DNA from 3 places in the Arthrobacter sp. 05T45 genome. Region 3 is predicted to be linked to each of the others. Evidence: riboswitches for the same ligand, from Rfam matches in the RefSeq annotation. Region 3 holds a riboswitch; each other region holds the start of a gene.
The links. Region 3 has a riboswitch for S-adenosylmethionine ahead of AC1DGD_RS15065 (DUF1737 domain-containing protein). Riboswitches for the same ligand answer to the same signal wherever they lie in the genome.

Region 1: it holds a riboswitch for S-adenosylmethionine, as region 3 does, so the genes downstream of both, AC1DGD_RS08350 (bifunctional o-acetylhomoserine/o-acetylserine sulfhydrylase) here and AC1DGD_RS15065 (DUF1737 domain-containing protein) in region 3, are expected to answer to the same signal.
Region 2: it holds a riboswitch for S-adenosylmethionine, as region 3 does, so the genes downstream of both, AC1DGD_RS10120 (aminotransferase class V-fold PLP-dependent enzyme) here and AC1DGD_RS15065 (DUF1737 domain-containing protein) in region 3, are expected to answer to the same signal.

Annotation. Positions count from the first base shown of each region.
Region 1 covers NZ_JBFTKI010000005.1:196,569-201,594, forward strand. Annotated here, with positions in the region: gene metX (homoserine O-acetyltransferase MetX) at 1-1,022, opposite strand, end outside; SAM riboswitch class IV at 1,034-1,149, opposite strand; gene AC1DGD_RS08350 (bifunctional o-acetylhomoserine/o-acetylserine sulfhydrylase) at 1,333-2,649, opposite strand; SAM riboswitch class IV at 2,711-2,826, opposite strand; gene AC1DGD_RS08355 (VOC family protein) at 2,996-3,634, shown strand; gene AC1DGD_RS08360 (CPBP family intramembrane glutamic endopeptidase) at 3,809-4,576, opposite strand; gene AC1DGD_RS08365 (histidine phosphatase family protein) at 4,677-5,026, shown strand, end outside.
Region 2 covers NZ_JBFTKI010000007.1:136,828-141,853, forward strand. Annotated here, with positions in the region: gene AC1DGD_RS10110 (Nramp family divalent metal transporter) at 1-30, opposite strand, end outside; gene AC1DGD_RS10115 (class I SAM-dependent methyltransferase) at 198-992, opposite strand; gene AC1DGD_RS10120 (aminotransferase class V-fold PLP-dependent enzyme) at 1,073-2,512, opposite strand; SAM riboswitch class IV at 2,547-2,660, opposite strand; gene hisN (histidinol-phosphatase) at 2,738-3,568, opposite strand; gene rsgA (ribosome small subunit-dependent GTPase A) at 3,645-4,760, opposite strand; gene aroA (3-phosphoshikimate 1-carboxyvinyltransferase) at 4,744-5,026, opposite strand, start outside.
Region 3 covers NZ_JBFTKI010000016.1:80,215-85,240, reverse strand. Annotated here, with positions in the region: gene AC1DGD_RS15075 (aminodeoxychorismate lyase) at 33-1,001, shown strand; gene AC1DGD_RS15070 (ATP-grasp domain-containing protein) at 1,074-2,027, opposite strand; SAM riboswitch class IV at 2,346-2,459, shown strand; gene AC1DGD_RS15065 (DUF1737 domain-containing protein) at 2,472-2,792, shown strand; gene AC1DGD_RS15060 (rhodanese-like domain-containing protein) at 2,789-3,208, shown strand; gene AC1DGD_RS15055 (O-succinylhomoserine sulfhydrylase) at 3,209-4,417, shown strand; gene AC1DGD_RS15050 (glutamate--cysteine ligase 2) at 4,455-5,026, opposite strand, start outside.

The DNA.
Region 1 (5,026 bases), on a different contig from region 3:
TCTGCCAGTTGACGGGACTGGGCCGGGAAATACAGGCGGTCCGAGTCCACGGCCGCCACCAGGAATTCGGCGGTGGCCGGGGCCAGTGCCTCCCCGAGGCTTCCGCGCCCCCGGCACACATCGTGGCTCATGAGGGCTTCGGTGATCGCGATGTAGCTGTTCGCGTCGAAACGCCGGGCCAGTTTGCTGCCCTGGTGGTCCAGGTAGCTTTCCACCTGGTAGCGCCCGCGTCCGGCCAGCGATCCGGCTTCCAGGGGCGTCTCGGACTCCTGGGCGTTGCGGCCAAACCGGCCGTCCAGTTCGGCCGCTGAGCGGTAGGTGATGTGCGCGATGCGCCGGGCGAGGGCGAGCCCTGCTTCGGGTTCCGGGCCGCCGTAGTAGTCCCCGCCCTTGAAGTGGGGGTCCTGGCGGATGGCCAGCGTCTGGGCCTGCGCGAAGGCAATCTGTTCGGCGGTGCTGCTGGCGCCGACGGAAATCACGGCGCAGCGCCGGACCCGGCCGGGAAACGTGACGGCCCATTCAAGGGCGCGCGCGCCGCCGAGCGAGCCGCCCAGCACCGCGTACCAGCTGCCGATGCCCAGGGCATCGGCCAGCCGCGCCTCGGCGGCGGCGGTGTCCCGCAGGGTGACCAGCGGGAACCGGGATCCCCAGGGGCGCCCGTCGGGGGCCGGGGTGGAAGGTCCGGTGGATCCGTAGCAGCCGCCCAGGATGTTGATCGAAACGACGAAATACTTGTCCGTGTCCACGGGAGCCCCGGGTCCGGCGAGCTGTTCCCACCAGCCGGGCTCCCCGCTCTCGCCGCGGGTCACGTGTGTATCGCCGGTCAGGGCGTGTTCAATGAGCACGGCGTTGGAGGCGTCCGCGTTCAGGGTCCCCCAGGTCTCGTAGGCGAGCACCACATCCGGCAACGGAGTCCCGGATTCGAGCTGCAGATCACCGATCCTGACGAACTGGACGGTCCCGTCAGGGGTCCGGGATGGTTTGGTTTCGGGAACACCCGTGCGGGTGACGGCAATCGTCATGTGAGGACCTATCTTCGCGCTTGCCCGCCGTCAGCTGACCGGCAGGCCAGGTCTTCACCCGGGGCACCCCGCCGCAAAAGGAGGGTTGCCGGCCAGCAAGCCGGGGCTGTCGCTGGCACTCATGACCTGGTACGAGTCTACGAAACGGGGTGCGGAAATGACGAAGATTATGACTTCCATGTGACAGCCGGACCCGTCAGCACCGCAGACTCCCCACCTTTGACAGCCGTGACTGGCGGGTCGCCCCGGAGTGCCGGCGATTCCCGGTGTCATGCCCGTAAAGGTGGGGAAATTCGGCGTGGGCTTCGGCCTAGGCGGACTTGGCCGCGCGGAATCCGGCGTCGAGGTCCGCGAGGATGTCGTCAATGTGCTCCAGTCCCACCGAAAGCCGCACCAGTCCGGGGTTCACCCCGGCGATCACCTGCTGTTCGGGCGAGAGCTGGCTGTGGGTGGTCGACGCCGGATGGATCACCAGCGACCGGACATCGCCGATGTTCGCGACGTGCGAGTGCAGTTCGAGGGCATCGACGAACCGCTTGCCGGCCTCCGCTCCCCCGGCAATGTTGAACGCCACGACGGCGCCGGTCCCCTTGGGCCCGTACTTGCGGCCGCGCTCGTACCAGGGGCTGGACGGCAGCCCGGCGTAGGCGACCGATTCGACGTCGTCCCGCCCCTCCAGCCAGTGCGCCACCTTCGTGGCGTTGGCCACGTGGCGCTCGACGCGCAGGCTCAGCGTTTCGATGCCCTGGGCGATGAGGAAGGCGTTGAACGGGGACACCGCGGAGCCGAGGTCGCGCAGGAGCTGGACCCGGGCCTTGAGGATGTAGGAGAGGTTCGCGCCCAGCGCGCCGTCGGCTCCGAGGTCGCGGGCGTAGACCAGGCCGTTGTAGGTGGGGTCCGGGGTGTTGAAGCCGGGGAACCGCTCCGGGTCCTTCCCGAAGTCGAAGTTGCCGGAGTCCACGATCACGCCGGCGATCGCGGCGCCGTGCCCGCCGAGGTACTTGGTGGCGGAATGGACCACGATGTCCGCGCCCCACTCGATCGGCCGGATCAGGTAGGGGGTGGAGAGCGTGTTGTCGACAACCAGCGGCACGCCGGCCTCGTGCGCCACCCGGGAGACGCCCTCGATGTCCAGGACGTCCTGGCGGGGGTTGGAGACCACTTCGCCGAAGAACAGCTTGGTGTTGGGCTGGACGGCGTCCCGCCACTGGTCCAGGTTGTCCGGGTCCGCCACGAAGGTCACGGAGATGCCGAACTTCTTCAGCGTGTGCGCGAGCAGGTTGTAGGTTCCGCCATAGAGGCTGGGGCTGGCCACCACATGGTCCCCGGCCTCGGCGATATTGAGGATGGCGAACGTCTCGGCGGCCTGGCCGGAGCTGAGCAGCAGCGCCGCGAGACCGCCTTCCAGGCTGGCGACGCGCTGTTCGACGGCGTCCTGGGTCGGGTTGCCGATCCGGGTGTAGATGGGCGCGAGCTCGGCGAGCGCAAAGCGGTTCGCGGCGCTTTCGGCGCTGGGGAACACGAACGACGTCGTCTGGTAGATGGGCAGGGAACGCGCGCCGGTGGCGCTGTCCGGCTCCTGGCCGGCGTGGATCTGGCGGGTTTCAAAGGACCAGGCGTTGGACATTGGTGCTCCTCGAGTCACTGGGCACAGCACCGGCCTGGGCTTTCGGCCCGAACCGGAACAGGCGCCGCGCTTGCCCTCCGGCGGGCGCCGGACGGCCAGGTCTTCACCCGGGGCACCCCACCGCGATACGAGGGTTGCCGGCCAGCAAGCCGGGGCTGTGCGCTGGCACTCATGACCTGACTTCAGTGTAGGAATGGCGGCGGAGCCCTGGATAGCTTTGTGACGAAGATGAAGACGGCCGCCGTGACGGAGCATCCGGGGCGCCGCGTTCCGCGCCCCAGGACGTCCCATGACGGTTAGGGGAGCCTAAGCTGAGAGGTCCATCACAAAGTGCCAAGATGATGGCATGCGCATGGATCACGTCTCTTACGCCTGTGAACACGATGGCTTGGCAGCCACCACTGAACGTATTGCGTCTGCCCTCGGCGTTGAAGCCGTGAAGGGTGGAGTGCACCCCCGTTTCGGGACACGCAACATGATTATCCCGCTCGCGGGACACAAGTACCTGGAAGTCGTGGAGGTCCTGAACCACCCGGCCTCCGACAAGGCCCCGTTCGGCCAGGCCGTCCGGGCACGCTCCGAGGCCGGCGGCGGCTGGATGGGCTGGTGCGTCGAGGTTGACGACCTGGCCCCGTTCGAGGAGCGGCTCGGCCGCGCCGCCGTCAACGGCAACCGGAAGTTTCCCGATGGCCGCGAACTGGTCTGGAAGCAGATCGGCATCCTGGGGCTCATCGCCGACCCCCAGGTGCCGTACATGCTCAAGTGGGAGGGCGACCCGGAGTTGCACCCGTCCAACGCCTACGCGAGCGATGTCAAGATGTCCGCACTGACCATTGCCGGTTCGGCCGAGCGCGTCACGGAGTGGCTGGGCGAACCGGTTGAAAAGCCGCTGGAAGACGTGGCCGTGAACTGGATCGCGCCGCACGGTACTCCCGGCATCCTCTCTGTCACCTTCGAGACCGCCTCCGGAGCGGTCACGATCTAACGCTCCACCCGCCCCACGCTTCGGCCGCCATCTCTTAGGTGCCAACGATGTCACCTAGGAGACGGCGGCCGAGATCATTTAAGGCCTGCTCCTAAAAGCAACGCGGGGCCACTTCGCGCCCGTCCGGGGGCTCCGGATGGGCCCGAAGGGACCCCGCCTTGCTTTGCGAGGAACTCAGCCCAGGCCCACGGCCTTGCCGAACAGGCTGAACCCCACGAACGCCACGGTGTCCAGGATGGCGTGGGCGATCACCAGCGGCATCACCCGTTTGGTCCGCGTGTAGACCAGCGCGAAGACGACGCCCATCACCGCGTTGCCGATGAACGGCCCGAACCCCTGGTACAGGTGATAGCTGCCGCGGAGCAGGGCGCTGGCGGCGATGGCCGCCGGCACGCTCCAGCCCAGTTTCCCGAGCCGGTCCAGCAGGTACGCCACCACAATCACTTCCTCGACCACCGCGTGCCGGATCGCGGACAGGACCAGCACCGGCACGGTCCACCAGTACGCGTCCAGGGCGCTGGGGATGATCGCCGTCGTGATCCCCAGCGCCCGGCCGGCGGCGTAGAGCCCCAGGGACGGAATGCCGATGAGCGCGGCGAGTCCGAGACCCTGCAGGAGGTCCTTGCCGGGCCGGGCGAAGTCGAAGCCGATCCTTCGGAACGCCGAGGTTCCGCGCTCACCGGCCGGCCAGTGCTCGGTGAGGAAGTAGATCACCAGGGCCACCGGGACCAGGGCGAAGATGATGTCCAGCAACTGGTAGGTGAGGTCGAAGTATTCGCGTGCGCTCTGTGAGCGGTTCAGGGTGGATGTCCCCTGGGCCAGCGGCGCCGTGGTCATCTTGTCCAGCAACTGCACCAGGGAGTAGATCGCGGACTGCCCCAGCGACAACCCCAGGACAATCAACACTTCGAACCGCAGCCGACGGCGGGAGGGAACCAACATGGTTCTATCTTGCCTGCACTTGCCGATAGTTTGCTGGTGCCCGCATGGTGCCGGCCGCGCCGGCACCCCCGGCTTTTTGGGAGCCCTATGCTTGGGGATTATGAGTGCGCCCCGGAAAATCATCATGATCCGGCACGGCCAGTCTGCCGCCAATGCCGACACCTCGATCTACAACCGTGTTCCGGACTACCGGATCCCGTTGACCGCGCTGGGCCTGGAGCAGGCCACCGCGGCCGGGGAGGAGGTCCGGCGCCAGCTGGACGGCCGCCCGGTGTGCGTCTACGTCTCCCCTTACCTGCGCGCCTACCAGACCCTCGAGGCGCTGAATCTCGGCCCGCTCGTGGAGCGGGTGATCGAGGAACCGCGCCTGCGCGAACAGGACTGGGCCAACTTTCAGATCGCCGGCGACATCGAGGACCAGAAGGAGCTCCGCAACGCCTACGGGCACTT
Region 2 (5,026 bases), on a different contig from region 3:
CGGTTGCCCGTGTCCCGTTAGCTCCAGCACTGCCAGCTCCTGTGATTGGCGCGTCGGCGTTGACGCGATGATCGGCGCCGGCCGGAAAACAGCCGGTGTCAAAGTTTCGTGTGCCTATAAGAAATTATTAGGCATACCGAAACAATAAGCCCGGCGGGCGCTGCGTGCAATCCGGGGGAATCCGGGGTGAGCGTGCATCAGGCCCGGAAGGCCCGCCACGTCTGGGTCACGTATGGCAGCCGGAGCACCTCGCCTGGGGTGTGCCCCAGATGCTCGTGCAGGTACCAGGCGAGGTTGGCTGTGACCTTGGCCCGGGTGGAGTCCGATGCCGCGAGATAGTAGCTGCGGGACTTGGCCAACTCCTGGATGTCCTCCGCCGTGACGGAATCCTCCCAGCGCGTCAGGTGGCTCTCCAGTCCGGTGAACTCGGGGCCCACGGCCGGACGGAAGTTTGGCTTGTGGACGTCCCCTGCATGCATGATCCGGGAGAGCCGGTGCACCCAGGGCACGCTGGTGTCCAGCTGGTTCCAGATCAGGCCCAGCACGCCGTGCGGCCGCAGGATCCGGGCAATCTCGGTGCTGGCCAGGCCGGGGTCGCACCAGTGCCACGCCTGGGCGACCGTGACCAGGTCAAAGGACTCCGGCTCGAGACCGGTGTCCTCGGCGCTGCCCTCGATGGCGGTGACGTCCGGCAGGGTCCGGCGCAACTGCTCAAGCATGTCGGCAGAGGGGTCCACGGCCACCGTGGCCAGTCCGCGTACTGCCAAAAGGGAGGTGAACTTCCCGGTGCCAGCGCCAATGTCCGCGGCGTCCCTGGCTCCCGCCGGGACCAGCCAGTCGGCTGACTCCTGCGGATAGCCGGGGCGGACGCGCTCGTAGTGCTCCCCGCCGTCCTGGAAGCTTTGTCCGAGTTCCTGGCGCCGCTCGCTGTGCAGCTTCGGTCCGCTGTGGAGCCTAGCTCCGCTGTGCAGCCTGGGGCCGGCGCTTGCCACGTGCGATCTCCTTCGGGAAGGTCCTGCTGGTTTCAGATACCTTTCGAATTTACCGCACCCGCGCCGGGCCCCGATCCTGCCTAGTCGAGGGTGCAGGGCGCAGCGCCGGCGGTGCCCGGGGTGTTCGGCGCCCAGTGGGGATAGCTGCGGGTATCGTTGGCCGGCACCCAGCGGCCCGCGTCCACCACGTAATCCCAGCCGAGTCCGTTCTGCCGCAGCTGCTGCAGGCCGGCCAGCAGGCGTTCGGCGTCCTCCAGCCGTGAGCCGAGGCCGAAGCTGGCCCGCAGGGAGCCGGCGGGCAGGCCGAGCCGCTTGAGCAGCGGGTGGGCGCAGAAGCGGCCGTCGCGCAGGCCAATGCCGTGTTCGGCCGACAGGTAGGCGGCCACCAGTCCGGCGTCGTAGCCTTCCACGGAAAAGTTCACGACGCCGATCGTGCCGGTGTCCGGCTGATCGCCTCCAGTGGAAGAAGCGAAGGAAGAATCGGAAGCCGAATCGGCAAAGATCCGGTGCACGGTTACTCCCTCGATGCCCTGGAGGCCCTCGACGAGGAAGGACCGGATGGCGTCCTCGTGGGCCTGCCACTGCTCCGGGTCCAGGGCCGCAATGACCTGGGTGGCACGGGCGAGGGCCGCCGCGCCGAGGACGTTCGGCGAGCCGCCCTCGTGCCGGGCAGGTCCCGTGGTCCAGCTGACGGAGTCGAGCCGGGCATCGCGAACCGCGCCGCCGCCGGCCAGGTGCGGGGTGCCGGCGTCGAGCCAGTCCGTCCGCCCCACCAGCACGCCGGCGCCGAACGGGGCGTACAGCTTGTGTCCCGAGAAGGCGAGGTAATCGACGTCGTCCGCGGCGATATTGATCCGCCGGTGCGGGGCGAGCTGGGCGGCGTCGACAACGATCCTGGCGCCGTATTCGTGCGCCAGTGCGGCCAGGGTCCGGATCGGGAGGATCTCCCCGGTGACGTTGGAGGCGCCGGTGACGGCCAGCAGGCCGACGCCGCCGCGGGCGAGTTCGTCGCGCAGCCGGTCCACGGTGGCCGCGAGGGTGGCGGCGGCCACGACGCTGCGGTGCGGGACATTCTGCCAGGGCAGGAGGTTGGCGTGGTGTTCGATGTCGAGGTAGAGGACCTCGCCCGCGGGCCGCCCGTCGCGCAGCGGCAGGCAGCCGGCCAGCAGGTTCAGGGAATCGGTGGTGTTGCGCGTGAAGATCACGGAATCGCCGGGCCGGCCGCCCACGAAGTCCCGCACGATGTCCCGGGCGTTCTCGTAGACGGAGGTGCTGATCTGTGATGCGTAGCCGGCGCCGCGGTGCACGCTTGCGTAGTACGGCAGGATTTCGTTCAGGTAGGCCGAGACCACGGACAGGGCCGGTGCGGAGGCGCCGTAGTCGAGGTTGGCGTAGCGCGCGTGGCCGCCGGTGATCAGCGGGGCCTGGATTTCGGCCCCGGTGACGGCTGCCAGGGGGCGGGCCGCGAGGGCAAGCCGTGCATGGAATTCAGGGGCAACGGGGAAAATGGCAGTTGTCATGGGACCTCACTCGAACAGGACCCCACACCGTGGGAATCCGCGCTTGCCGGGTCCGTTCCGGACCGGCCAGGTCGTCACCCGGGGCACCCCACCGCGACTGGAGGGTTGCCGGCCAGCAAACCGGGGTTTAGCGCTGGCACTCGTGACCTGCATCGAGCGTAGGACATCGGCGCAGCCGGGGAAAAGGCGGCCGCCGATTGTGAAGCGGATTATTACGGGCGCGGATCAGTTGTTCGGGTGGGCCTGGAAGAGGTCGTCGAGTCCGGGGTTGAGCCGCTTGAGGACTTCCGAGTGCAGGATCGAATTGGTGGCCAGGGCGTTGCCGCCGAAGGGGCCGTCCTCGCCTTCGAGTGAGGTGAAGCGGCCGCCGGCCTCGGTCACGATCGGCACCAGGGCGGCCATGTCGTAGAGGTTCAGCTCGGGTTCGCAGGCGATGTCCACGGCGCCCTCGGCCACGAGGCAGTACGACCAGAAGTCACCGTAGGCGCGGGTCCGCCACACTTCCTCGGTCAGGCCCAGGAACTCGTCCAGGTTCCCGCGTTCCTTCCAGCCGCCAAGGCTGGAGTAGGACAGCGAGGCGTCCTCGAGATTGGAGACGTTGGATACCTTCAACCGTGTGGCGGCGGCGAGCGAGCGGCCCGTGTAGGCGCCTGCACCCTTGGCGGCCCACCAGCGCTTGCCCAGTGCCGGCGCGCTGACGACGCCGACCACCGGCTCGCCTTCATCGACGAGGGCGATCAGGGTGGCCCAGACCGGGACGCCGCGGACAAAGTTCTTCGTGCCGTCGATCGGGTCGATGATCCACCGGCGGGAACCGTGGCCCGAGCTGCCGAACTCTTCGCCCAGGACCGCGTCACGCGGACGTGACCGGGAGAGCTGGCCGCGGATGGCCTCTTCCGCGGATTTGTCGGCATCGGTGACGGGTGTGAGGTCGGGCTTCGTCTCGATCCGAAGGTCGAGCGCCTTGAAGCGGCTCATGGTCTGGGAATCGACCGAATCTGCCAGTACATGGGCAAGGCGCAGGTCATCGTTGTAGCTCGAAGCGGGTTGGCTCATGGTTCCAAACTACCGTCAAACCGGGCCGCTGGGCGGGAGGCCGCGGCTCGGCGCCGCCGCCCCGTTGCCGGTCCGGCTAGGAGACGGTGCCCAGTTCCTTGGTTTCCTGCGCTTCCATCCGCGGGTCCGTGCCCAGCAGCCGGCGCAGGGACGCGAGCCTGGCCGGTCCCGAGGGCCCCGCGTGCCCGGCCGCAACCCACTTGTCGACGCCGCAGTTGACGGCGGTGGAGTCATGCTTGCAGCCGCGTTCGCAATCATCGGTGCCCGGTTCCAGGTCCGGGAAGGAACGCAGGATCCGGTCCGGGTCCACGTGGGCCAGGCCGAAGGACCGGATGCCGGGGGTGTCGATGATCCAGCTGCCGGCCGGGGCATCGTTGACTTTGAGCGCCAGTGCCGAGGAGGACGTGTGGCGGCCGCGGCCGGTTACCGCGTTCACGCCTCCCGTGGCCCGCTCGGCCCCGGTCAGGGCGTTGACCATGGTGGACTTGCCGACGCCGGAATGGCCCAGCATCACGGTGACCTTGCCGTCGAGGTAGTCGCGCAGCTGGGACACCGCGTCCTTGTCGAGCCGGGCGGAGAGCCCGTCGTCGGAGCGGGCGTCGATGCCGGAAGCGGCGGAGTCTGCGGTCTTGGAGATGATGACGGGGAAGTCGAGGTGCTGGTAGTTGGACAGCAGCTCGGCGGGATCCTTGACGTCGGCCTTGGTGACGAGCAGCAGCGGCTCAATGCCGGCGTCGTATGCGGCCACCAGCGCGCGGTCGATGAAACCGGTCCGCGGCTCGGGGTTGGCAGCGGCGACCACCACCACCAGCTGGTCGGCGTTGGCCACGACGGCACGTTCGATCGGGTCCGTGTCGTCGGCGCTGCGGCGCAGCAGCGTCTTGCGGTCCTGGATCCTGACCAGCCGCGCCAGGGTGTCGGGCTCGCCGGTGACATCCCCGACCAGGGAGACGAAGTCGCCGGCAACCACCGGGTTGCGGCGCAGTTCCCGGGCCCGGGCCGCGATGATCTTGCGTTCGTCCGCGGTCCCCTCGCCGACGACGGCGGTGTAGCGGCCGCGGTCAACGGTGATGATGCGTCCGGTGACGGCGTCGTCGTAGCTGGGCCGGTCCTTGGTGCGGGGCCGTGTGCCCTTCTTGTTCGGCCGGATCCGGACGTCGGACTCGTCCCAGGAATCAGTGCTGCGTGCCACCGGCGGTGTCCTCATCTGCGGCGGGTCCCTGGGCCAGCATCGCTTCCCAGAGTTGCGGGAAATCGGGCATGGTTTTGGCCGTGGCTGCGATGTCCTCGACTTCCACGCCGGGTACGGCAAGGCCGAGGATGGCGCCGGCGGTTGCCATGCGGTGGTCCGCGTAGCTGTGCACCACACCGCCGTGCAGCGCGGCCGGGCGGATGATGAGGCCGTCGGGGGTTTCTTCGGCGTCGCCGCCGAGGCGGTTGATTTCGGCGACGAGGGCG
Region 3 (5,026 bases):
TATCCCGGGACCACCGAGACTAAGCTTTAGCCATGACCACTCCTGCCCCCGTTCCCGCGCCCGCGACCGTTCTGGTCTTCCTCGACCCGGCGTTCGACGGCGGCCGCGTTGCCGACGCGTCGCAGCCCCAGCTGATGGCCACGGACCTGGGCGCCACCCGCGGCGACGGCGTTTTCGAATCCCTCCTGGCCGTCGGCGGCCGGCCCCGCAAGATCCAGGCGCACCTGACCCGGCTGGCCGGCTCTGCCCGGCTTCTGGAACTGGACATCCCCGCCGAGGATGCATGGCGGCGGGCGGTGGAAACCGCCATCTGCGAGTTCCGCGGGCAGGAACCCGCCGCGGCTGCACCGGGCGGCGCGGCGCAGGACGAGGTGGTGGTGAAGCTGATTGTCACCCGCGGGCCGGAGGGCGCGGCTGCCCCCACGTGCTGGGTCCAGGCCTCCGCCCCGGCCGCCGCGGGACGGCGGCAGCGCGAGACCGGGATCGACGTCATCCTGCTCGACCGCGGCTACGACAGTGAAGTCGGCGAGCGCGCCCCGTGGCTCCTGCTCGGCGCCAAGACCCTTTCCTACGCCGTGAACATGGCGGCGCTGCGCTACGCCCACCGGCAGGGCGCCGACGACGTCATCTTCACGTCCGCGGACGGCCGGGTGCTGGAAGGACCGACGTCGACCGTTCTGCTGGCCCACCTGGAAACCTCGGACGACGGCGCCGGCGGCGTCCGCACCATCCGGCGGCTCATCACGCCCCAGCTGGACAGCGGCATCCTGCCCGGCACATCACAGGGCGCCCTGTTCACCGCCGCCAAGGCCGCCGGCTGGGAGCTGGGTTACGGCCCGCTGGAGCCGAAGGACCTGCTGGACGCCGACGCGGTCTGGCTGATCTCCAGCATCCGGCTCCTGGCCCCGGTGAACCACATCGACGGGCAGGAAATCGGCACCCCGGAACTGCGGCGCCAGCTCACGGCCGAACTCAACGCCCTCTTCGCGACCATCGAATAGCAACGCGGGGTCAGTTACGGCCCATCCCATGTCCCCGGATGGGCCGTAACTGACCCCGCGTTGGTGTTGCGCTCACCCCAGGGCGTCCGCGGGCACTGCCGGGCACAGGCGGAACGAGGCCGGGTTGAACGCCGGGAGCATGAACGTTGCGAGCACGGCGTCGAGCATTTCCGGGGCCCAGGTGCTGTTCTCCCCCAGGGTCGCGCAGACACCCAGCACCACGGGCGTTCCGTCGGTGCGGCGGCGGATCTGGACCTGGACCGGCCCGGTCAGCCCGAGCGCGCGGACGGCGGCCAGGCCCAGCTTGCGCACATCCCCGGCCTGGTTCGCCGGCACCCTGCGGCTGACCTCGTCGCTGCCGGCGCGTCCATACGGAGTCCTGGTCTTCTCGAGGACCACCGCCACCGGCGCCATCGCATTGCGTGCCGGGGTGCCGAACGCCAGGCACACATAGTCGGCGCCCGGGATAAATTCCTGGACCAGTTGCCCCGCCGGCATGTTCTTCCAGCTAACGGAGTCGGTTCCGGCCAGCAGGTGGATACCGGGGGAGCCTTTGAAGACCCGCGGCTTGACCACCACGGGGCCGCTGAGGCCGGCGAGGGATGCCGGCGCGGCGGCGAGGTCGCCCGGAACCGCGAACCGGGGCACCGGGATGCCGGCCGCTTGCAGCGCCCAGGTGGCGAACAGGCGGTCGTTGGCGAGGGCAACCGCGGCGGGGTCGGCCACGATGATCCGCACGTCCTGGGCGAATCCGGCGCGGGCCGCGGCCAGGACCGGGAGTTCCACGGTGAGGGTCGGAATGATGACGTTGATGGCTTCGCGGTCCACCACCCGGCGCAGGTCCAGGACCATGTCCGGGTTCGTCGCCGGCAGGAGCCTGACCGCGGCGGCGGGAGCCTCCCCGGCCTGGCGGGTGTCGGCACGGGCGTCGGAGCCGAGGTACGGGAGGCCCCGGGCTTCGAGCTGGGCCGCGACGGCCCGTCCGGCGGCGCTTGTAATCCCGGTAACGAGTATGCGCGGGCCCACGATTGCTCCATTCCGCCGTCACCGGCCGGACCGCGGCTGCGGCTCCGACCGTTCCAGCCACCGATTCCCAGACAGCTTGTTGATGGACAGACGGGTCGATTCCGGGACTGCTTGATTCACACATTGCTCGAATCACCTGCAGCTCCGGCCGACTCGTCGGACCTAATCCCCCCAGTAAACGGCGAAACGTTCCGGCAGACACGAGTGGGCTGTACCCGAAACTGGAGCCCGCCACTACTCGCCCGGGCCGCGGTCCGGTTACGGAACATGACGATGGCGGCGGTGCGGTCCGGCGTCGCAGGTGTTACGTTTTTGGGGAGTAATGAGAACCGGTGCCAAGCCCTGACTGGCCGGTCGGCAACCCTCCCTTTCGCGGCGGGGTGCCTCAGGTGAATACTCGGCATTCGAGAATTCGAGCTGCAAGCGTGAAAGAGGAGATCCGTCGTGCCCGACACGTCAATACCCACAACAGCCGCACCCGGTACCGCACCCGGCACCGCACCCGGTGAGGAGAGGCTGGCCTACCGCCTGTTCACCGGAGCGGATGACCGCGCCTTTTGCGAGCGGGTGTCAGCCGCCCTGGCCGAGGGCTACGTGCTGCATGGAAGCCCCGCCGCCAGCTTCAACGGAAGCACCGTGATCGTGGCGCAGGCGCTGGTCCTGCCGGCCGCGATTGCCAGTGCGGACGCCGCCGTGGCCAATGCGGTTGATGAGCTCGACGCCGACGAATTTGGCGCCGACGGGGCCTTCGCGGGCCACGCATGAGCTACGCCGGAGACCTCAGCCCGCAGGAGGCGTGGGCCAAGCTGGAGGCCGGAGCCATCCTGGTGGATGTCCGGACCGAGGGCGAATGGGCCCACATCGGCATCCCGGACACCGCGGCGGCGGGCGAGAGCCGCAACGATCCGCTCTTCATCCAGTGGAACCTCGCCGGCGGCACGCCGAACCCGCACTTCGTGGAACAGCTAAGGCAGCAGGCGCCGGAGGACACCGCCGTCGAACTGGTGTTCCTTTGCCGTTCCGGGGCCCGGTCGATCGCGGCCGCGACGGCCGCGACGGCCGCCGGCTACACCTCGTACAACGTCCTTGAGGGCTTCGAAGGCGAGACCGACCGCTTTGGCGAACGCACCGTCAATGGCTGGAAGAACCGCGGCCTGCCCACCAACCTCGGAAAGATCTAAGTGACTTTCAATCCCGACGCCGCCGGCTGGGCGGCCGACACCCAGGCCGTCCGTGGCGGCCTTGACCGCACCGGCTTCCAGGAAACCACCGAGCCGATCTTCCTTAACTCAGGATTCGTCTACGAGTCCGCGGCCGCCGCCGAGCGCGCCTTCACCGGTGAGGACGAGCGCTTCGTCTACTCCCGCTACGGCAACCCCTCCGTCGCCACGTTCCAGGAGCGGCTCCGGCTGCTCGAGGGAACGGAGGCGTGTTTCGCGACGGCGTCCGGCATGTCCGCCGTCTTCACCGCCCTGGGCGCGCTGTTGGCGGCCGGCGACCGGGTGGTCGCGGCCCGCTCGCTGTTCGGCTCGTGCTTCGTGATCCTCAACGAAATCCTGCCGCGCTGGGGTGTCGAGACGGTCTTCGTGGACGGCCCGGACCTGGAGCAGTGGAAATCCGCGCTGTCCGAGCCGACCACGGCGGTGTTCTTCGAGTCGCCGTCGAACCCGATGCAGGAAATCGTGGACATCGCCGCCGTGAGCAAACTGGCGCACGCGGCCGGCGCCACGGTGGTGGTTGACAACGTCTTCGCCACCCCGCTGCTCCAGCGCTGCGGCGACCTCGGCGCGGACGTGGTGGTCTACTCCGGCACCAAGCACATCGACGGCCAGGGCCGCGTCTTGGGCGGGGCCATCCTGGGCACCAAGGAATTCATCGACGGGCCCGTCAAGCAGCTCATGCGGCACACCGGTCCGGCCCTTTCTGCGTTCAACGCCTGGGTGCTCACCAAGGGCCTGGAGACCATGGCCTTGCGCGTCAACCATTCCTCGGCCTCCGCGCTGCGGCTGGCCGAATGGCTCGAGGGACAGCCTGCGGTCGGCTGGGTAAAGTACCCGCTGCTGCCGTCCCACCCGCAGTACCCGCTCGCAGTGCAGCAGATGAAGGCCGGCGGGACCGTGCTCACCCTGGAACTGCAGCCCTCCCCCGGGCGCACGGCGAAGCAGGCCGCGTTCGCACTCCTGGACGCGCTGCGGATCATCGACATCTCCAACAACCTGGGCGATGCCAAAACGCTCATCACGCACCCGGCCACCACCACGCACCGCGCGATGGGCCCGGAAGGCCGCGCGGCGATCGGGCTCAGCGACGGCGTGGTCCGGCTCTCGGTGGGCCTGGAGGATGTGGAGGACCTGATCCGCGACCTCGGCCAGGCGCTCAAGCAGGTCTAGGGCTTCCGCCGCACCCGCAAGTGTTGCGGGCTCCCGGTCAGGCCGGGCGCAACCGGCCCAGGGCCGAACGATTGTCTGCCGGCCCCTCGGCGACGGGCCCCTCGGTGGTCAGTTCGATGGCCCGCTCGACGACGGCGGGCAGGCCGCCGGCCCGGAACGGGCCGCGCTGCAGCTGCGAACCGGTGCCCTCTGCCAGAATCCGCTCGACGCCCTCGCGCGCCAGTTCCAGCTCGCCCTGTTCCTCAAGCACCGGGGCCACGAAGTCCACGAGTGCCCTGACCACGTCCGCGGCCGGGGCCGGGGTGAAGGTTCCGAAGTCCAGTAGCTCCCCGCGCAGTCCGCAATTGCTGGCCTGCCACGCGGCCATCCGCAGCAGCAGCGTGGGCACCGGGGCGGGATCGACGCCGTCGTCCCATTCCCGCGCGGCCGACTCCACGAGGGCGCGCACCAGTACGGCAATCAGGGCAGCATCCTCGGCCCGCAGGCAGACATCCGCGACCCTGATCTCCACGGTGGGATGCTGTCGGGCCAGCCGCGCGTCGAAATAGACCATCCCCTCATCCATCAGGACGCCGCTTTCGACCAGCCGGGTGACCACGCGGCGGTAGA